DNA from 2 places in the Phyllobacterium sp. K27 genome. Region 2 is predicted to be linked to the other one. Evidence: predicted binding sites of a transcription regulator. Region 2 holds the regulator's gene; the other holds the start of a gene.
What was found. The regulator PhoB, encoded in region 2, activates phosphate uptake and scavenging genes when phosphate is short. The targets are predictions, from matches to a motif close to TGTCATNNANCTGTCAT.

Region 1: ACYJL1_RS14970 (esterase-like activity of phytase family protein) is a predicted target of PhoB. The motif match lies at 9,419-9,435, and genes of this name have one in related genera.

The regions. Positions count from the first base shown of each region.
Region 1 covers NZ_CM139240.1:3,009,177-3,020,054, forward strand. The annotation lists gene ACYJL1_RS14925 (DUF1499 domain-containing protein) at 1-534, opposite strand, end outside; gene ACYJL1_RS14930 (phosphocholine-specific phospholipase C) at 661-2,955, opposite strand; gene ACYJL1_RS14935 (hypothetical protein) at 3,033-3,323, opposite strand; gene ACYJL1_RS14940 (hypothetical protein) at 3,588-3,914, shown strand; gene ACYJL1_RS14945 (hypothetical protein) at 3,930-4,151, opposite strand; gene ACYJL1_RS14950 (aminotransferase) at 4,365-5,759, shown strand; gene ACYJL1_RS14955 (cupin domain-containing protein) at 5,908-6,258, shown strand; gene ACYJL1_RS14960 (TetR/AcrR family transcriptional regulator) at 6,499-7,194, opposite strand; gene ACYJL1_RS14965 (RidA family protein) at 7,388-7,876, shown strand; gene ACYJL1_RS14970 (esterase-like activity of phytase family protein) at 7,995-9,314, opposite strand; gene ACYJL1_RS14975 (polysaccharide deacetylase family protein) at 9,582-10,331, opposite strand; gene ppdK (pyruvate, phosphate dikinase) at 10,406-10,878, opposite strand, start outside.
Region 2 covers NZ_CM139240.1:792,238-803,115, reverse strand. The annotation lists gene ACYJL1_RS03925 (ABC transporter ATP-binding protein/permease) at 1-1,217, shown strand, start outside; gene phoB (phosphate regulon transcriptional regulator PhoB) at 1,227-1,913, opposite strand; gene phoU (phosphate signaling complex protein PhoU) at 1,930-2,658, opposite strand; gene pstB (phosphate ABC transporter ATP-binding protein PstB) at 2,682-3,497, opposite strand; gene pstA (phosphate ABC transporter permease PstA) at 3,512-5,251, opposite strand; gene pstC (phosphate ABC transporter permease subunit PstC) at 5,244-6,617, opposite strand; gene ACYJL1_RS03895 (PstS family phosphate ABC transporter substrate-binding protein) at 6,708-7,757, opposite strand; gene ACYJL1_RS03890 (ABC transporter ATP-binding protein) at 8,063-8,767, opposite strand; gene ACYJL1_RS03885 (ABC transporter permease) at 8,764-10,005, opposite strand; gene ACYJL1_RS03880 (efflux RND transporter periplasmic adaptor subunit) at 10,011-10,878, opposite strand, start outside.

The DNA of each region.
Region 1 (10,878 bases), 1.2 Mb from region 2:
ACCATTATTGGCGATGACCGTTTTCACTGCCGCGAGAATCCGGTCAGGTGATCCCTCATAACGGCGACCTGTGACCTCACGATAGGCCTTGGCTTGCAGGCCGCGGCTATCGGGATCATTGATGACCGGATTCATATGGATTGAACGCCTGTCCGTTTCCAACAGGGCGGGTGGATCTGTCAGATCAGTCGAAACATCGTAAATTGCTGGCAAAACCATGACTTGATAAATCGTCGTTACGAAGGGTGTCAGCACCAGCAAGGCGATCAAAGTCCCCCAGAACGACCGCGTAAAGCCGATATCGCCACGCCGCCACAGGCTGGTAAAACCCTTGAGCGCCAGCAGCAATGCAAGCAATGCCAAACCCGCAACAATGGCAAGCAGCCAGAGAAATTCCGGCGTCTCAATTTGCTCAAAGCGATGCCCCAGTCCCGAGACGACAAAGAGTATCAGGCTGAGAAACGCAAAGCGAACAGACCATTTTGCTGAAATCGAATGGCGGCGATACCATTGGCTAGAGTGTTGCGCGCGCATGGCTTCCTGAAATCCGGTCAATAACAGGCCAAACAGCTAATCGCATTTGTTCATGGACACAAGCACCGGGGGAGCGGCTTCCCCTTCTTTGCGAAGGGGAAACCCGTTTTTGGCCGTTGGTCGGACTTAAGCGGATACCGCTACATATACCCGCTTTGCTTCATCATATTTCATTCCGGTTGCGGGGTCCGTTTTGCTGAGCTTGCCATTTTCGACATGCCCGGCGTAGCGGCGCAGATAGGTCGAGGCGCTTGCAGCATCGGCAAACGATATGTCGTACCAGCCATCCTTGGTAGAAAGCGTGGCTGATACAGCACCCGGAGCAAGCGTGGTTTCCTCGCCCGTATAGGCATTGATCACCTTCAACTTGCCATTGGCGGTCGGCCATTTATCGAACTGGAATGTAATCGTCTTGCCGTCAGCCGAAGGTATGGCATCGACCAGATCCGGCAATAGTCCATCGGCCGGGCTTTTAACGTCGCCACAAAATTCAGCGCGGTAGCCATTAGGACCGTGGATTACATAAGAATACGCGCCTTCTTTCCAATTTGGCCCCTTATCGGAAAGCAGGTTCCAGCTATCGGAAACCTCCATTGGTTTATCTCCGGGCTTGATGCCCTCGACACTATAGAACCAACCTCCATCGGTGCGGTCGTAGCTGAGAACCGTGAAAGCTGCGCCCAGCCTACCGCGGTTTTTGAAGGTGAACTTCAATCTTGGCTGCGCTGCGGCGGTAAAGCTGGCAAATACCTGGAAGTCATAACCCACTGGCAAGAGATCGCACTGTGTCTGATCCTGCTTGATCGAAATGGGGCGATTTGCATCCGGATCAGCCTGGACGTCTTTCATTGTCGGCCTGAAAGCGTTGGCGCCACTCGTGATCTTCCTTTCAGCTGCGGTATGGATTTTTGTTGGTTGCAACGCATCCACAAGCTCGTCCATCGGCTGGACGTGCGTGCGGTCAAAATCAAATGCGCTGGTCAAATCCCCGGTAATTGATTGGCGCCATGACGAAACATTGAGCGGGGAATCATTCTCGTCCAATTTTCCTTTGGCTTTCAGCCAGACATCGAGAAACCGGTTGATCGATGTGTGATCAAATGTTTCCGAGCAGACGCGCCCGCCCGAACTCCATGGCGAGATCACAAGTGCTGGAACGCGTATGCCAAGCCCGATAACGCTGGCTGCCGAATTGAGACAGGCTTCTGAATTCACATCGCCATCCTTACCCGAAGCGCTCAGATTTATGCCGGGCGAAACCAGACCATTATTTGTACTCAATGGCGGAACTGGAGGTAGAACATGATCGAAAAAGCCGCCATTTTCATCATAGGTGATAATCAAAGCGGTCTTGTGCCAAACCTTTTTGTTCGCCAGAAGTGCACGCAATACTTCGCTCAAATAGAACTCACCAAAATGTGGCGAATATTTTGGATGTTCGGTAAAGGCTTCCGGTGGCACAATCCAGGATACTGCCGGCAATTTGTCGTCTACGATATCCTGCTCAAACTGCGATGGCTTGTTGGCATCGGTTCTAAGCACCGAGTTGACCGTCTGGTTCTTGATATTGATCGATGAACGTTCCGCCAAAGGCTTGTTTGTACCGCGATACTGTTTGAAATATTCAAGCGTATTGTCACCGTAATTGCCTGCGAAAGGGTCCTGCGTCCAGGTCAGTCCGTCCTGATAGAATTTCCAGTCAACTTTCAGTTCTTCAAGCTTTTCCGGATAGGATTTCCAGTATGGCCGATTGGACGAATCGTCGGGAACACTATCATTCTGACTGCTGAAATTTCCGTTTTCCACCCGACTGAACGATGTGCCCGTGAAGTAATAGGACCGATTTGGGTCTGTCGGGCCATTGACGGAACAATGATAGGCGTCACAGACTGTAAATGCCTTTGCGAGCTGAAAATAGAGTGGAATGTCGGATTCGACATAATGTGCCATTGCCACAAAGTCTTTTTGTGGAATCCACTTATCATTAAGGCCATTATTCCACGCTGCAATACCATCACTATATCCATGGTCCGGGTCTTGCAGGTAAACATCGCCCGCATCCGTATCGGCACTGGCTCCCTTTGGCAGGCGATAGGGTGGCACCTTGGGCAAGGACTTGTCCTGTTGCGACTGATACCAGACCGGCTCACCGCTCTTGAGCTTGTGCGGACGCGGATCGCCAAACCCGCGCACACCGCGCAGCGTGCCAAAATAATGATCAAAGGAACGGTTTTCCTGCATCAGGATCACCACATGTTCAATATCTTTCAGCGAACCCTTGCAGTGGGTGTCAGCGGTCAACAACTCTGCAACCAGATTGGAACCGGCCAAGGCCTCGCTCATATAGGCGGAGCAAGCCGAATAAGCTGCCGTGCTCGTCCCTGCCAGGCCCAACATCCTGATGAAATCGCGTCTATCCATAATGATCCTCAAAACTAAAAAATAATTGAAAGCTGTGTTAAGTCACACAGCTGGTAGGTATGCCGACAGTTTTTTGGCTATTTGCAAAGCTCGTCTGATGGTGCAGCCGAGCTGATATCGGCGGTCTGCTTGTCTGGCGCTTCCGGCGTGTTGGGAAGTTCTTTCCGTGCGTCCTTTAGGGCGAGGTTCAGCCCCTCATTCTTCTTAACAAGGTCGGTATTTTCAGCGACAAGACCGGCATTTTCGGCCTTCAATTCATTGATCTGACTTTCAAAGGTCGACGCAACGCTATCGGGTTGCGGGTTCGAACTGTCATTGCAACCTGCAATCGCAATAAATGGTAGTAGGGCGTAAAAACGATATTTCAAAATCTCGCTCCCGAAACAAATAAGCATAAAAAGGGCCGATAATGCGTGTCAGGTAGCGATGTTATGTAAAGGCGTGATGACAGATTAGAACAATTACAGGCAAACGATACTGCGGTTTCCCGCTTCAGTTGGTAAGCCGCCACTTTCATCAGATTTAAGCCGTTTACATTTTATGAGTGTATCCGATGGCACACTCCTGCCATCATCGAATCAAGTGATTTGGCGCAAACAAAGCGCGGAGACTTAACCCTGACAGAAGATAACATGACGAGGCCGGATATGATGCCTGAAGCTGGCAAAGCGGTTTCGCTTGAAGTTGTAGAAGTTGAATTGGCGCTTGGCGCGCAGGATATCGTTGCTGATGGCTTCGAAGGAGCCTTGCAAAAGGCCGTAGAGCTTGTCGATGGCAAGCTGATCTTCAATATCAGAGCACCTGAAAACAGCGACTATCAGCGGGTCGCAGCGATCGCCGTTTCCGATGGCTCAGCCGATCAGACGGTTTTCGTTACTCTTGGCAATGATGGCACTACCTTTGCCGTGACTGCGGACAAATCCGACATCAATGTCGGTGGCGATCTGCCGCTGCTCTAGAGCGCGCAGTTGAACTTAGAACTTGAAGGCACCGAAAACGTTGAGAAGATTGATTGTTACGGTAAGTGTGCTGAATATCGCGGCCCATACCAGCGCATGAACAGCAAACGCGGCAGAATATACGCCACCCTTATCAGGCAAAGCTTTTATTCGCTCGTCCATTAAATCAATCCGCGATGCGAGTTTGTCGACCGCTTGGCTAATCTGGGTTGCTTCTGCTGCGTTCATACTCGCCATTTTAATATTCACTCATCTATAGTCAATCTCCAAGCCAGACACTGCGGCAAGCAGGCTTGGCTAAAGTAGTTGCTTTTCCCGTTCTGGCAATTGAGCTTTAGTCTAGGGTGGGGACTCGTTCAGATCCAAGTTTCAAGCTGTAATCTTCACTACGGGCCTTGCTCTTCATTCAAGTCAAGCTAAGCTTCTGTATCCAATAACCGGAGTCACAAAATGGCGAACAGCCGCCCCCTTACCAATGTCCAGCAGCGCGATGTCAATGCGATCCTTCACCCCTACACCCCCTTGCATAAGTTGCAGGAAAACGGCCCTTTGGTCATGGGGCATGGCAAGGGCGTCTATCTCTACGACACGCAGGGCAAGGAATATATTGAGGGCATGTCCGGCCTGTGGTGTGCGGGACTTGGTTTTGGCGACGAGGAGATGATCGAGGCTGCCAACGAACAGATGCGTACCCTGCCCTATTACCATCTTTTTGGCGGCAAGGGCATGGAACCCGCGATTGAGCTTGCTGAAAAGCTCAAGGAAATAGCGCCAGTGCCGATCTCCAAGGTTTTCTACACCTCTTCCGGTTCCGAAGCGAATGACACGCAGGTCAAGCTTGCATGGTATTATAACAATGCGCTTGGCCGTCCGAAAAAGAAGAAGATCATTTCCCGCGTCAAAGCCTATCATGGCGTGACCATCATGGCCGCATCACTGACTGGCCTGCCCTACAACCACAAGGGCTGGGATTTGCCGGTCGAAGGCATTCTTCATACGGATTGCCCACATTATTACCGCTTTGGTCAGGAGGGCGAAAGCGAGGCGGAGTTCGTAGCGCGTCTGGCCACATCGCTGCGTGATATGATTGAGCGTGAGGGGCCGGAAACCATCGCAGCCTTCATCGCCGAGCCTGTCATGGGCGCTGGCGGTGTGCTTGTGCCGCCTGCCAATTACTTCGCCGCCATTGAGCCGATCCTGCGCGAGCACGATATCATGATCATTGCCGATGAGGTCATTAACGGCTTCGGTCGTACCGGAAACTGGTGGGGCAGCCAGAGCGTCGGGATGACGCCAACCACGATTTCCGCTGCCAAGCAGCTGACCGCCGCCTATTCACCGCTTGGTGCCGTGCTTGTGCCGGAAGACATTTATCAGGCCTATGTGGATCATAGTGCCCAGATCGGCACATTTGGCCATGGCTTCACCTATGGCGGCCACCCGGTCGGCTGTGCGCTTGGTGTCAAGGCAATCGAGATTTATCAGCGTCGCAATATTGTCGACTATGTGCGCGGCCTCACCCCGCTTTTTGAAGCGCGGCTTGCCAAGGTCAAGGATCATCCTCTTGTTGGCGAAGTGCGCAATAGCGGTTTGATGGGCGCTGTCGAGCTTGTCGCCGACAAGGCCACCAAACGCTCATTCGATCCCGCCCATGCGGTTGGCCCGGCGCTAGCACGCTTTCTGGAGGGCCACGGTGCCGTGCTTCGCGCTGTTGGGGACAGTATTGCATTCTGCCCGCCAATGATCATCACGGAAGCTGAATTGAACGAATTGTTCAACCGCTTCGAACTCGCTCTTGCCGATACGGAAGCCTATGTTTCAACGGGGGGATTGCGTGCGGCTTGAATGAAGAGACGATAAAATCTCTTGTTCCAGACTCTGAAGTGTTCTGCGAAAGCAACTGTCGCAGAACGCTTATTTTAATTAGTAATAGCAATGTCAACTATTGAAGCAACGTTAACTGTTTAAGCAAAAAACATAAGGTAGATGGAAAATGCAGAAGAAAGCGGCGCTTCTGGATCGCGCCCAATGGGCAGAAGAATCAGATGTTTGGCAGGGCGAGTTCGAAGGAGCGCTTCTTGGCACAGATGTATCGGTGATGTTCTATACAACCGATAAAATAGGCCATGGGCCAAAGCTCCATCGGCATCCTTATGACGAGATTTTCATTGTTCGCCAAGGTCGCGCACTGTTCATTGGCGATCAACAATTAGAAGCTACCGTCGGTCAGATCGTATTTGGGCCGGCAAATGTGGCCCACAAGTTTGCAAACCTCGGACCGGGTCGGTTGGAAACGACTGATCTTCACGTTTCAAAATCATTTATCCAAGAAAATTTGGAGTAAGATGATCCAGTTGAAGGAGACTTGGTTGCACCGGTTTTAATGCGTGGTTCGACAAGCTCACCATGAGGAACGGAATTGATCGCAAGGGGCGCCAAATCTGCAAAGGCAAACCATCGTGCAGCCTCCCATCACCCCTCATGGTGAGCCCCGTCGAACCACGCACTATAGTTTTGCCGACAACCAAACGACCGCGCGTTCATCAACTTGAATGCAAGATTACTTAGCGTTTTCCTTCCATCCTCATCTCGTCACCAGGCCATCAAGCAGGAAGTCCAAGCCTTTGCGGAAGGTGCCGTCCCAATCATCATCCAATAGCAGGCGGGAGCGTTCAATTTTCGGGTAGCGTTCGCTGAGACCTGTCAGTTTCTGCTGTGCTGCGGCCTGCTCATCATCCGAGAGGTCGAAGCTTGCCCTGGTAATGGTTGCGCCCATCACATAGTTCCAGAGCGACCATATTGCGACGTTCAAATCTTTGTCTGCCACTCCGGCTTTGGACAAGGTAGCGCTTAGCAGTTCGAGACGGGCCAGCATGTTCGGGCCCAGCGCCCGGCGCGGCAGGAGCGATGCCGACCAGGGATGCCGCAGCATGCTGGCACGCCAGTCTTCGAGCATATGGAAGACTTCTCCGCGCCAGTCCTTTGGCCCATCTGTTTGCGGCGGCACGCGATATGCGAGTACCAAATCAAGCGCCAGATCAAAGACCAGTTCCTTGTTTTCGACATGCCAATACAGGCTCATCACACCCGAGCCGAGGTGATTGGCCAGCCGGCGCATGGACAATCCTTCGACGCCTTGCGCATCCAGAAGTTCCACTGCTTTTGCTACAATCCGTTCCAGAGAGAGAGATTTTTCGCGGCGTGCATCCGGCTCGGTCTGGGGCGACTTCTCCTGCCCTCCACGCCTTCTGTTTTCCTCGCCTGTACGTTTGATTGCCATTCGTCTTCCTTGCTGATCAGCGATTGATCTAACCGAACAACATGACAAATGTCGATGCTTGCCGATTGACTCGTACGGCGTACGATGCAATTTAGTCGTACACTGTACGAGTCAATCATATGGTGGGTAAAAATTCAATCCTCACCGCTGCGAGCGGCATGTCGCTTGCGGCCAACAATGCACCGAGAAAATCATGTTACGCGCAATCAATCATCTGCTTATCGGAGGGTTCATCATCATGACCATAGCAGTTCCCACGGCGACAACAGCAAACGAGAATGATCTCAAACTGACAATCGTCAACCCAAAAAATCTCTACGACCCGACGCCCAATGGCTACAGCACGGCGGTCATTGCTCCCAGCGGCAGCCGGGTCGCCTATGTTTCCGGTCAGGGCGGTCAGGACAGTACAGGAGCATTGTCCCCTGATTTTGCTGCCCAGGTTAAACAAGCCTATGCAAATCTGGGCGCTGCTCTTGATGGCCTCGGTGCCAAGCCGAATCAGGTCGCGAAGCTCACCATCTTCGTGGTGGATCACGATATGTCGAAGCTTGAGGTGTTGACCAAAACCGTCAAGGAAATGTTCGGCGAAGCGCTACCCGCGCAAACTCTTGTCCCAGTACCAAAGCTGGCAATTGACCCCATGCTTTTCGAAGTCGAAGCCATCGTCATTCTTAAATAGTAGCCACAGCGAGATTGTATAGTTGCATTAATGTTACGCGTGGTTCGCCCTTCGTCAGGCTTAAAGAGGGCGAACCACACACTATTGCCAAATCTTATTAACGACCGCGAAGGTTCCGTTATTTTGCCTTGAGCAGCTCACCAACTTCCAGAATGACAAATTCATTGTCGTCGGCCTTATCGATCGCGCGGCCTGCTGAAAATGGCAGGTTGTTGTCATTGCCAACGATGATGTGACTATCGTCTATGATATCGACATTCTCGATGGTGACAAAAGGCATGTCGTAGAAGCCTTCCCCGCCGCCCTGACGCTTTTTATTGTCAGGATCGGCAATTTTGAGCAGATCAATATAACCGATCTTTCGGACTGCCTTGTCCACATTGGCGTCAGTCATTTCGATTTTGTAGATGCGCTTGTGCTTCGACGGTTTGTCAAAGCAATCGGATGCCGGTGCCTTGGGGTCAGCGCAGGCTTTCGCCTCTGTTCCAGCGCCGTTGTCACGCTCAATCACCAGCGCCGTCGTGTCATCGATCATATTGAAATCACCAATGGCTTCGCCGCCTGCGGAAAGCGGATAGAGCCAGCTGCGACCAGTCCAGTTTTTGGACGCGACATCGAATTCGATAATCCGCAATGCGGGCTGATCGCCAACCTTCTCGACCACGCCGTCATCACCGAAAAGCGGGCCCTCGAGCAGCGCGTATAATTTGCTGCCATCTTTGGATTGCGCCAATCCTTCATAGCCGCCGGAGCGTTTCAGATTGAAGGCCGGGTTCTTGAGCGTCGGATTGGCAGGCAGGCTGATCGCTGGATTGTCGGGCGAGCGAACATCCCTGTCGCCAACCTTGGTAGGGATGACATCGGTCACCTTGCCATCCATTGTTACCTTGACCAGATAGGGGCCGAACTCTTCACCCAGCCAAAAACCATCGGCCACAGGTTGGATTGATTCGAGATCAAGATCGCTGCCGGTCAGATAGCGCGTATCACTGCCTTCCATGACAATCGGAAAAGGCATCTTCTTGTCCGGATCGCTCAAGAAGATCGTCTGCTTGCGATCAACCGTTCCCTTATCCCAATCGAAGGCCAGATGATGCAGCATCAACATTGCATCGACGGAGTTCAGCTTCGTTCCAAATCCATTGTCCGACAACGACCAATATGAGCCGTCGCCGACCGCCTTGATGCCAGAGAAGCCCTGCAACGGCTGTCCGTCAAAAGGCAACGACAAACCGGTCAGCCTTACCCCGTCCTTGCCCGGCACTGTTCCGAGTTCTACAGCCCGCTTGCGATCAGCGGTTGTAAACTTGCCTGAAGTCTTCAGATGCTCCGGGGCGTTTTCCGGCGCCTGCACCATTGTGTTGGCAGGCAGGATCGCATGGGAAACCAGTTTGGCAGGAAACTCCTGTTCGGCGGCCTGGACCGGTAACGCCATCATAGCAGTGGTAAGAAACAGAGCAGCGGAAATTGAACGCATGAAGCATCACCATTGAGTTGAAGTAAAAATGTCAACAACGCTTAGGTGGTCTTTGTGTCCGCGATTTTATGGTTTCGTGACATCCTGATGAATGAGCGAGCGCATCGTTTAAAATTGCAGGTGGTCAGCTCCGAAATTGCGATACATCGTGTCAAAGTCACCGAAAAATCGTCGATTCTTCCGCTAAAATCTCCATCTCAGATTGCAATTTGATTGTGCCCAGTTGAATCAGGTATTTGGACTGCTTGGTGTCTCACTTTTGATCACATCGTTAAGCCGAACGAAACGGAACCCCTTTTTCTTCAGCGCCAGTATGCCTTTTACCACCCCAGCCCCCGCCATTCGCGTCGGCTGATTGATGTGAGCAATGATCACGTCTCCGTCTTTCGCAGCGGAAATCCGTTTCTCCACTTGGCCGGCAAGCAACGATGCTCCCATGTCGGCATTGAGCGAATATCCTGCAACCCGATACCCCATTTCGTGAATGAGTTTGATTGCATTGTCACTATAGCGGGCAGTTGCATCGCGATACCAGACAGGCTTTCCAGCGGTGGCGGACTGCATTGCTTTTGCACCGCCCTCAATTTCTGACTGTATTGCAGACAGTGATCCGGCCGTCTTCAATCCAAACATCAAGGGCTGGTTATCGATGGCCGGAACATGGTTAAGCCCATGATTTTCAATCTCAAAAAGATCAGGATGCGCTCTCATGATGGCGAGGGAAGCAGCGTTACGCTTCAACCATCTGCCCGTTACAAAGATCGTGGCCGGTATTTTGTTTTCTACCAGAGCGTTCAAAATTCTCTGATCGGTTTGACCGGAACAGGCATCAAGTGTCAGTGCGACCTGTGGCGCGTTGACCCCACCCCTTGCAATGAAAAGTTGTGGTTCAACAAAATGCGGATGGTTTCCCGCATTAGCCACAGCCGTTGCCAGAACGACGGAGCATGTAATCAAAACTATGGGAATGAGACGCATGAAAAAATGCCGCAAGACGAGGAATCCTGCGGCGAACAGCGCTCAAAAACAAGCGGAATTATGGCAATAAGCCTTTAATTTCCTTTGGTTTTTGCCGATGCCTGCGCCGCAGCAAGCCGGGCGATCGGCACGCGGAACGGCGAGCATGAAACATAGTCCAGCCCAACATGATCGCAAAAATGGATCGACGCCGGATCGCCGCCATGTTCACCACAAATTCCCAGTTTGATATTCGGCCTCGTTGCTCGGCCTTTTTCCGCTGCCAGCCTCACCAGCTCCCCCACGCCATCCACATCGATTGACACGAATGGGTCTTGCTCAATGATACCCTTGAACTGATACGTCATGAGGAACGAGGACGCATCATCGCGGGAAATTCCGAATGTCGTCTGTGTCAAGTCATTGGTTCCAAACGAGAAAAACTCCGCTGCTTCCGCAATCGAGTCGGCCCGGATCGCAGCACGTGGCAATTCGATCATCGTACCGACGAGGTAACTGATCTTGATTTCAGCCTCTTTCATCACATCCGTGGCAACCGCATCGATCC
Region 2 (10,878 bases):
GCGTGCTCGAAAAGCTCACCTTGGCCATGCAGCAATCTGAAGGCAGTTATCGAAGTGAGCTGACCACACTGTTGCGCCGCAGCTTTCAGGTTGCCGCAGCCAATGGTGAGGGTGTTCAAAAATCATTGAATGGCAAGCTCTACACAAGCGTCGATAACAACTGGGCGCGCTTCAATGTGTTCGATGCCTGCTACATGTCGTTTACGTCGATATACAATTTCTTCTCTGCCCGTGTCATCGCCTATATCCCCGGCCTTCTGCCCTATATGGGCAATACGATCAGCTTCAAGAATTATATTACCGGCTCTGAGCTTGTCGGTTCGATGATCAATGAATGCTCATGGTTTATCCAGGTCATGCCCGCAATTGCCAACTTGAAGGCAAATGCACGGCGCGTCACTGAGTTGGCGCAGGCTGTCGAGCGTGTTAGAGACCCATCGGAATATTATCGTTCTACTGGCATCAGCGCGTTCAAATTTGCAACACAGCACGAGGCCTTTGGCGTCTCCGTTCGCGGTCTTGAGCTGATGCATCGTGACAGCGAGGCCAAGCCTTTTCTCACCCTTGCGAATATGCGGTTACGCAAGGGCCAATGGGCCTATATCAAGGGCGATTCCGGTAGTGGCAAAACCTGTTTGCTGAAAGCGATGAACGGGCTTTGGGGTTATGGCCGAGGTGAAATCTTCTACCCGAAGGATGCTGCTACAATGTATGCGGCCCAGGAGGTCAAGCTTCCCGGTGTCTCGCTGAAACAGCTCGTATGCCTTCCCATGGATGAAAATCACTTCAACGATGCATCCGTTGCTGCTGCCTTGCATCGCGCCGGCATGGGCGATTTTATCGAAAATCTTCTCGATGAAAGCCGTGACGGCACCTCATGGGACCTGCTTTTGTCCGGAGGCCAGAAGCAGAAACTGGTGCTTGCCCGAATTCTCCTGCATAAGCCTGCAGTTCTGTTTTTGGACGAAGCAACCGGCGCGCTGGATCCGGATTCCAAGATCGCCTTCCATCAAGCCATCAAGGATCATTGCGCCGGGACGACCGTTATCAGTGTGATGCATGAGATCGAGGCGCCCCGCTCGGTTTCCGGCGAAAACTTCTACTCGCATATTCTCGAGATCAGCGACGGCGAAGCCACCCAGCGACCACTTCTCGAGACACTGGCCGAGCCAGCTCCGCTACCAGCAACAAGCTTCCCACTGGTTGCAGCCGAATAGGTCCTGATCCTATCCGAAGGAATAACCTGCGCCGCGCACAGTACGGATCGGATCAAGCGACCGGCCAATATTGATTGCCTTGCGCAGACGACCAACATGCACGTCTACCGTGCGGTCATCGACATAAATATCCGCACCCCAGACATTATCGAGAAGCTGACCGCGCGAGAATACCCGGCCCGGTGACTGCATCAGAAACTCCAGCAGGCGGAATTCGGTTGGCCCCAGCTTCAGTTCGCGCTCCTTGCGGAAAACGCGGTGCTGTTCGCGGTCAAGCTTCAGATCGCCAAAGCTCAACACATGCGACAGAAGACTTGGATTGACCCGGCGCAGCATCGACTTGATGCGTGCCAGCAATTCCGGTGTCGAGAAAGGCTTGACCATGTAATCATCCGCACCCGTCGAAAGTCCGCGAACACGCTCGCTTTCTTCGCCGCGCGCTGTCAGCATGATGATCGGCAGGATTTCCGTCTCGCGGCGGGCGCGAAGACGGCGGCAAAGTTCAATGCCCGAAAGCCCCGGTAGCATCCAGTCGAGGATTAGCAGATCAGGCACTTTTTCGCGCAAGGCTATTTCGGCTTCGTCACCACGGCTGATGGTTTCGACAATGTAACCCTCTGCTTCCAGATTGTAACGCAGGAGAACACTGAGGGCATCTTCATCTTCAACGACTGTGATTCTGGGAGCTATAGGCATGATCTGCTTCCGGCAATTATGGTGTTACTGGCTCATCAAGAATAACGGTATGTGACTGGTCTTCCTTCGGGCGTTCCGCCGGAAGCTGTGTACCTGTCACGATGTAATAGACCGTTTCGGCGATATTGGTCGCATGGTCGCCGATACGTTCGATATTCTTGGCGCAGAACAAAAGATGCGTGCAAGCGGATATGTTGCGCGGATCTTCCATCATGTAAGTCAGGAGTTCCCGGAACAGCGATGTGTAGAGCGCATCAATCTCGTCATCGCGTTCACGAACAATGTTCACCTGTGCTACCGAGCGTGTGGCATATGCATCGAGCACATCTTTAAGTTGTGTCAATGCCAGCTCTGCAATGGTCTGCAAGCCCCGATAGACTGAAAGCGTCTGCCGCGTATCATTGACAGCAACAACGCGCTTGGCGATGTTTTTGCCCAGATCGCCGATGCGTTCCAAATCAGACGAAATGCGGATCGTGCCGATCACTTCGCGCAGATCAATCGCCATTGGCTGACGCTTGCCGATAATGGTGATCGCCTTCTCATCAATCTCGCGCTGACCGGCATCGAGAATGAGATCGTCAGAGATTACGCGTTGCGCAAGCGCATTGTCTGAGTTGACCATGGCCGACACAGCCTGTTCGACCATGCGCTCCGCATGTCCGCCCATTTCTGCAATCTTGTGGGTCAGAAACTTCAATTCATCGTCATAGGAACGGACGGTGTGTTGTGCTGTGTCAGTCATTGTCTGAGCCTCTTCCCGTGAGATCAACCGAAACGTCCGGTAATATAGTCTTGCGTGCGCTTTTCGGTAGGGCTGGTGAACATCATTTCCGTGTCGCCGACTTCAACAATGTTGCCAAGATGGAACATTGCCGTGCGTTGCGAGACACGCGCCGCCTGCTGCATTGAGTGTGTGACGATGACAATCGTGTAGTTCTGGCGCAGTTCGTCGATCAGTTCTTCGACCTTCGCCGTGGCAATAGGATCAAGCGCCGAGCAAGGCTCGTCCATCAGGATCACTTCAGGGCTGACCGCAATGGCGCGGGCGATGCAAAGACGCTGCTGCTGGCCACCGGAAAGGCCAGTGCCGGATTCATGCAGACGGTCTTTCACTTCCGCGAAGAGACCGGCGCGTTGCAGGCTCTTTTCCACGATTTCGTCAAGATGACTCTTGTTTTTGACCAGACCGTGAATGCGCGGCCCATAGGCAACATTTTCGAAGATCGACTTCGGGAATGGATTCGGCTTCTGGAACACCATGCCGATCCGGGCGCGCAGCTGAACCACATCGATCTTCGGATCATAGATATCACGCTCGTCGAGGGTAATATTGCCAGTGATCTTGCAGGTCGAAATCGTGTCGTTCATGCGGTTCAGGCAACGCAGGAATGTTGACTTACCGCAACCTGACGGTCCGATCAGCGCCGTGACTTCCTTTTCCCTGATATCGAGATTGACACCGAAGAGCGCCTGTTTGGCTCCGTAAAATACAGAGACGTCTTCGCCCTTCATCTTTATCGCAGGCTGGTTCGAGGAATTGTGCAATTTCTTTTCCACATCGACTTCGGATAACATGTTCATGTCCTTGTACCTCATTACCAGCGACGTTCAAAACGTCGGCGCAGCATGATCGCCGCAGCATTCATCACGAATAGGAATACCAGCAACACCAGAATGGCTGCTGCGGTCTTTGCCTGGAAGGCGACTTCAGGAAGATCGGACCACAGATAAATCTGCACGGGAAGCACCGTCGAGGCGTCCGTTATGCCGCCAGGAATATCGACGATAAACGCAACCATGCCGATCATCAGCAAGGGAGCTGTTTCCCCCAGCGCATGCGCCATGCCGATAATTGTGCCGGTCATGATACCGGGCATGGCCAGAGGCAGCACATGGTGGAATATGGCCTGCTGATGCGATGCCCCGACGCCCAGCGCCGCCTCTTTGATTGAAGGCGGAACCGACCTGAGAGCGGCGCGTGATGCAATGATGATTGTCGGCATCACCAGCAGGGCGAGAACCAGACCACCGACCAGTGGCGCGGAACGCGGAAGATCAAAGAAGTTCAGGAACATTGCCAGTCCGAGCAGACCGAAGACAATCGATGGCACGGCAGCAAGATTGTTGATGTTGATTTCAATGATCTCTGTCACGCGGTTCTTGGGAGCAAACTCTTCAAGATATATGGCGGCACCAACACCCAGCGGCAGGCAGAGCAGCAACGTCACGGCAAGCGTCCAGAGCGTTCCGGTGAGGGCACCGCGGATACCTGCAAGTTCGGGCTCACGCGAGTCACCCGAAGTGAAGAAGCGGGTGGCGAAAGCGCGTTCCACCAAGCCATCGGACTTCATCTTTGTGAGCCAGACTGCAGCCTGGTCCTGCACGCGGCGGTTGGATTCCGGCGTGACAAGCGTCAGCATGGACCAGCTGCCGGGGGCAGCCGCTTCGGCGCTCTTGGGCGTTATAAGCTTGATACCATCAATACCTGCGGGGCTGATCTGGCTTGCTTTGATTGTTCCGCCATTGACGTTGACAAGCAGACTTGGCAGCCTTTCATCAAGTTCAATCGCGACATTGGCATCTGTGATACGTGCATTGAGTATCTGCGCCTCAGCCTTGATCGAATCGATCTGATTTTGCAGCCTGCCTGCCGCATCGGCATCAAGGCCCGGAATCAGTTTTTCAAGACGTGCTGATTCCGTCGTCAACCGCTCGAGCCGCCCGAACAGGAAGCCCTGTATTTCCTCAAATGCCTTGGAGAAGTCATCCCCCGTCGAGCGTAGCGAATAGGTCTCGCCGTCCAGGGTCTGGGAAAGCGTCCCCGCTCCCTCCAGAACGATTTCAGATGTCTGATACCCTTTGAGAAACTGGTCCGCATCATCCGAAAGCAGAACAGGCACGGTTACTTCCTGACCGATCAGCGAGGGGTTGCCGGAAATCATCCGCCGGAAATCATCCGATGCGCCCGAACTGAGCAAACCGTTCAGCGCGCGCCGTTCAGTGCGGGTCGAAACATCCGGAAACTGTGCAGCCAATGCATCGCGAATGATCTTGTCGTAATTGCCGGCAAGAAGCGTCACAGGATCACGGGTATTTTGCGGATCCAGCAGGGCCTGATCGGCGGTGACCTTCAGATCAACCCGATATTCTGAAAAGGCAGGCAGGCCCTTGAACAGAACATCGAGAAGAACGACCGAGAGAAACAGTGCCGTCAGGATAATTGCTGCGATCCCATAGAGCTTGAAGCGCCGCTCCGCGCGGTAACGCTTCTTGATCAATGCATCGCGTGGGTAGTCGGTAACGGGAATGCCGTTGGATATGGTGATGTCAGTCATATTGTTCCCGATATCTCTTGACGATCTGGAGCGCGATGAAGTTGAGGACGAGCGTGAAGAAGAAGAGCACGAAGCCGAGAGCGAAAGCCGAGAGCGTTTTGGCACTGTCGAATTCCTGATCGCCGACGAGGATCGTCTTGATCTGCACGGTAAAGGTTGTAACCGCCTCGAGTGGATTGAATGTGAGATTGGCCGCCAGTCCGGCCGCCATGACCACGATCATCGTCTCGCCGACCGCACGGGAAATTGCCAGCATGAATGCCGACACAATGCCCGGCAAAGCGGCGGGGAGGATGACCTTCTTGATGGTTTCAGACTTTGTTGCGCCCATGGCATAGGAACCATCGCGCAGGCTTTGAGGCACAGCATTGATCACATCGTCCGAAAGAGACGACACGAAGGGAATAATCATCATACCCATGACAAGCCCGGCAGCGAGCGCCGATTCCGACGAAACCGACAGGCCGAAGGTTTCACCCCATCCGCGAATGAAGGGCGCGACCGTCAAAGCCGCGAAGAAGCCGAGCACCACGGTCGGCACGCCTGCCAGAATTTCAAGAATAGGCTTTACAATGGCACGCGTGCGTGGGCTGGCATATTCAGCCATGTAGATCGCTGCAAACAGTCCCAGCGGACCAGCGACTGCAATCGCGATCACGGTAATGAGCAATGTACCCACGACCAGCGGCACGATACCAAAGGCACCGGATGAACCAACCTGATCGGCGCGCATGGCCGTTTGCGGTGACCAATGCAGACCGAACAGGAATTCGATCGGCGACACTTTGCTAAAAAACTGGAGGGTCTCGAAGACCACGGAAAAAACAATGCCGACTGTTGTCAGGACAGCGACGGCCGAACAGGCCAGCAGGACATATTTGATCAAACGTTCGACGCTGTTGCGTGCGCGGAACTCCGGCCCGATCAGGCGGAAGCCGACCATTGCGGCAGCCAGCGCAAAGACAACGCCGCCAATCAACAATACCCAGCCCGTAAGACTGACAGCGCTCGAATAGGCCGATGCGGCATTTGTCAATTCGGGAGAAGCAGCGCCCGCATAATTGCCGGCAAGAATTGAATGTATGTCGCGAAACACCGAGCTTCGGCCAAGATTATCGGCAACAGCCGCTGGGTCAATGCCTGCAAGTGCCCGCGCCTCGACATAGCGAGTGGCAAGCGGCGCTCCGACGATATAAACCAGAAGCATGGACAAGGCGATCAAAGCCGCAAGAAACATGCCGTGATAGGAAGGAAGCGAATGGAGGGTTGAAGGTTCCGCTCCGGCGATCGACGACGCCCTTTGGCGCCCAACCAGAAACAGCGAGACTGTCAATAGCGCGAGTATGAGGAAATATGCTGCGGTCATAAGGCCTACCGATCCAGATCCAAGGCTTGGCTTCAATGCTTTTGAATGGCAGCCGGGCAAATAGCCGGCCGCCATTCATCGTTTAAAAGCTTAGTTCAGCTCGTCGCCCTTGATAGGCTCCATGGCCAGAACAGCCTTTGCAGCTTCAGCATGGCGCTCGGCTGGCAGAGGTACAAGACCCTTCTCGGAAAGGTAACCCTCTTCGCCGCTTGCAGCATCAGATACGTATTCAGCTGCGAACTTGTCCAGACCTGGAATGACGCCGACATGGGCCTTTTTCACATAGACGTAGAGTTCACGTGAAGGCTTGTATGTACCGTCAGCAATTGTTTCGAAAGTCGGAACGACACCATCGATTGACACGCCGGCCAGCTTCGATGCATTTTCTTCAAGGAAGGAATAGCCGAACACACCAAATGCCTTTGGATTGGCTTCAAGCTTCTGAACGATCACATTGTCGTTCTCGCCTGCTTCAACATAGGCACCATCTTCACGAAGCGACTTCCAGACAATATCGAACGCCTTGGAGTCTTTGCCTTTCAATTCCTTCAGAGCAGGAATTTCAAGCGCACCAGCTTCCATGAAAAGCTCATGCATGGAATCGCGTGTACCGGATGTTGGAGGCGGGCCAAGAACCTCGATCTTCTCATTAGGCAATGAAGGATCAATTTCTGACCAGTTCTTGTAAGGGTTGGCAATGAGCTTGCCGTCATCACCGGGAACTTCCTTGGCAAGAGCGAGGAAGAAGTTCTTGCGCGAAAGCTTCAGAGGAGCGCCGGCCTTCGATTGAGCAACGGTCAGACCGTCATAGCCTACGAGAATTTCAACAATGTCCTTGACGCCATTCTTCTCGCAATCGGCAAATTCGCTCTTCTTGATTGCGCGGGATGCATTGGTTGCATCCGGGAAGTTTTCACCAACACCGCCACAAAAAAGCTTCATGCCGCCGCCCGTGCCGGTTGATTCGACAACTGGGGTCTTCATGCCGGATGTCTTGCCGAAGTTTTCTGCAACTGCAGTGGTAAATGGATAAACTGTTGAAGACCCGACAATGCGGATCTGATCGCGTGCTGCGGCTGTGCCGAAGGAAGCTGCAAGTGCGATGGCAGCGACTGCGGCCGTCGAATAAAGCTTGTTCATGGGTTTTACTCCTGTTGGAAAACTTTTGAAGTCACCGCTATCTACAGAAGGTTTATAACAGTCATGTGACACTAATATTACGGTTTCGTCACAATGCCAGCGCTCCAAAAGCGCCTCAACTAACACACTGTATTCGCTACATATTTTCAACCGCATCGATTCCCGTCATTGCAAATGCAACTTTGACGGAAAATTACGGCAGGGATGCATTATATCACGATGCTCAGGCCCGTCAGAAGCTTCTCGGTTGAACAGTGCAGTACTGTTCGCAGCGGCCTGACCAACCACGGTAACATGATCGATGTTCACCCGTCATCCGATGCCGCCATAGGCTCAGGACGTTCTATCTTTCCATCCACCAAGTGAATTCGCCGGTCCATACGCGCGGCCATGTCGATATCATGTGTTACCGCAATAACGGTCTTGCCGCGCTCCCGTACAAGGGCTTCCAGAATATGAAAAACTTGGTCGGAGCTTTTCGTGTCCAGGCTGCCGGTCGGCTCGTCCGCAAGAACGATGGGGGGATCATTGGCAAGCGAGCGCGCCACCGCAACCCGCTGACGCTGACCACCCGATAATTGCTCTGGTAACTTGTCAATATGACCTTCCAGGCCGAGCGAGAGAAGCAAGTCGGTGGCACGCTGGCGCATCTGGGTGCGGGATAGCTTTCCCAGCTTGCGCATGGGAATCTCGACATTCTCCCGAACCGTGAATTCCGGCAGAAGAAAGTGAAACTGGAAAACAAAACCAAGCATGGACAGGCGTGTTCTTGCCCTTTCCGCCTCATCCATCGGCGCTGTATCTTTCCCGCCAAGTTTCAAGCTTCCATGCGAGGGGTGGTCAAGCAGGCCAAGCAAATAGAGGAGTGAGGATTTGCCCGAACCCGAAGGACCGGTAACAGCAACAAATTCTTTCTCGCTTATGGACAAAGATATATCTTTAACCAGGGTGACGGGCACAGTTGCGGGCAGGATGCGTGTGAGATTTTCCGCTTCAATCAGCACGCTCATGTCGCCCCCCGGATAATGTCGACAGGATTGAGCTTTGCGGCGCGGCGTGCCGGCAGATAGCCTGCAACTGCGGCGGAAGCGAGCGCAAAACCTGCCGCCAAAAGATAGTGGAGCATGCTCCAGGCAATCGGCAATCTGGTCATCTCCTGCCCCGTTGCAGCAAGCTCGAAACGCACTTGCGACAATGCGTAAACAAGCACAAATCCCAAAACCCATCCAATAGCGGAACCGCCAGCCCCGATTGCAACGCCTTCGAGCAGAAACAGACGCCGCATATCCTGTTCAGGAAAGCCAAGCGATTTGAGAATGGCGATGTCGCGCGCCTTTTCGTGGGTAATGGTGGAAATAATGTTGAAAATACCAAATCCGGCAACGAGCATAATGGCAGCGACCACCGTATACATAATGATATTGCGTACGACGAGCGCCTCCAGAATGGATTCATTGGCTTCCTGCCAGGCAACCGCCTTGTAACCAAGTTCCGCCTCCGCGCGGTGGGCAACGGTTGGCGCCGTATTGGGATCAGCAAGCTTGATGCGAATCTGGTTGATGGCGTTTGGCCGCTCGCTCAGAATCTGTGCATTTTTGAGAAGTATATAGGCCTCACCCTCGTCGCGGGCTGTCGTTCCGGTATGAAACAGTCCGACAATCTTGAAATTGCGCGAAAGGCCCGTTGAAGAAACCGCCGTAATTGTATCGCCAAGGCCAGCGCCAAGACGCGTTGCCATCGTATCGCCAACCACGATATTGTTTCCGCCGCCTGCTAGCCCGGCAAAACTGCCCTGTCTGAAATCATTGACGATTGGGGATACGCCCTGCTCGACCTCCGGATCGACTCCAATGATCGAAGCACCGACATCGCGACTGGAATACCGAATGACTCCTTGGGTCTTCAGACTTTGCGCCATCCTTCCGGGCACCCATCCATTGAGCCAGCTCATTGCCGCTGTTGGATTGATAATACCCCGGCGATCCTCTCGCGGGCGAAGTCCCGAAATCGCGGTACTGTCGAAAACGTCATCCGCAGGCTGGCGCGGCGGCGCCCGGTGCTCATCGCTGATCTCAACATGCGGCATGGTATTGACCAGCTGTTCAACAAAATCGTCCTGGCCACCCTGCATCAGCGCCGCCATGGCGATCGAAAACCCAACACCCACTGCCACTCCAATAATCGCAACCAGCGTTTGCCGGCCACGCCCAGCGATATGTGTGAAGGCAAGATCGAGAATAAGCCGCACGTCTCCTACTCCTCTTTCAGCGTCACCCGCGTACCCTCGGCAATATCCTCCGGAAAGGGGGAGATAAGCTGCATATCTGCATCAAGGCCTGACTGGACTTCGACATCCTTCAAGCCTCTTATTCCCACGACAAGCTCACGCCGCACCGCCCTGCCGGCTTCGACCGCATAGGCCGTTGTGCCGCGCAGCGTGAGGGAGGGAACGGTCAGGACATTTTCCGAAACGCGCGTGACAATGTTGACGTCCGTCGACATGCCGATCATCAAAGGCGTATCGTCCGGCAATTTGAGGCGTACACGGTAGGTCTTGGTCACCGGATCGCCTTTGGGTGTGATGCTGTCGACCACTGCCTCAAGGCTCCTGTTCGGGAACGCATCCGACCGCAAAAGCGCACGTTGGCCAATATTGACGCGCGGGATATCTTCCTCATTGACATCGGCGATTACCAGAAGGGGCAATGGCTTGCCCACCCAGAACAATACGGTACCCGGCTCGGCGATCTCGCCGACTTCCCCGTCATGCCGCAGCACGGTCCCTGCTACTGGAGCCTTCAGGACATAGTTTTGAAGTTTTGCTTTCTGACCCGCGAGAACCGCTTCGAGCTGGGCCACTTCGCTGCTTGCCCGGTCGGCTGATTGCTGGCTGGTCACATTACGTTGCACCAACACCGCAAGGCGCCGGTGGTCGTCCCGCGCAAGGCGCAGACGGGCTTCAAGTTCAACCAGTGCGGCTTGCGCCTCGCTTGTGTCAAGACGAGCCAGGATATCGCCCTTTTCAACCTCTTTGCCTTCGCAGTTGCATTGCTCGACAATGCGTTCGCGCACGAGTGCGGTCACTTTTGCCCAGGTGCGTGGCTCCACAATCCCATTCGCA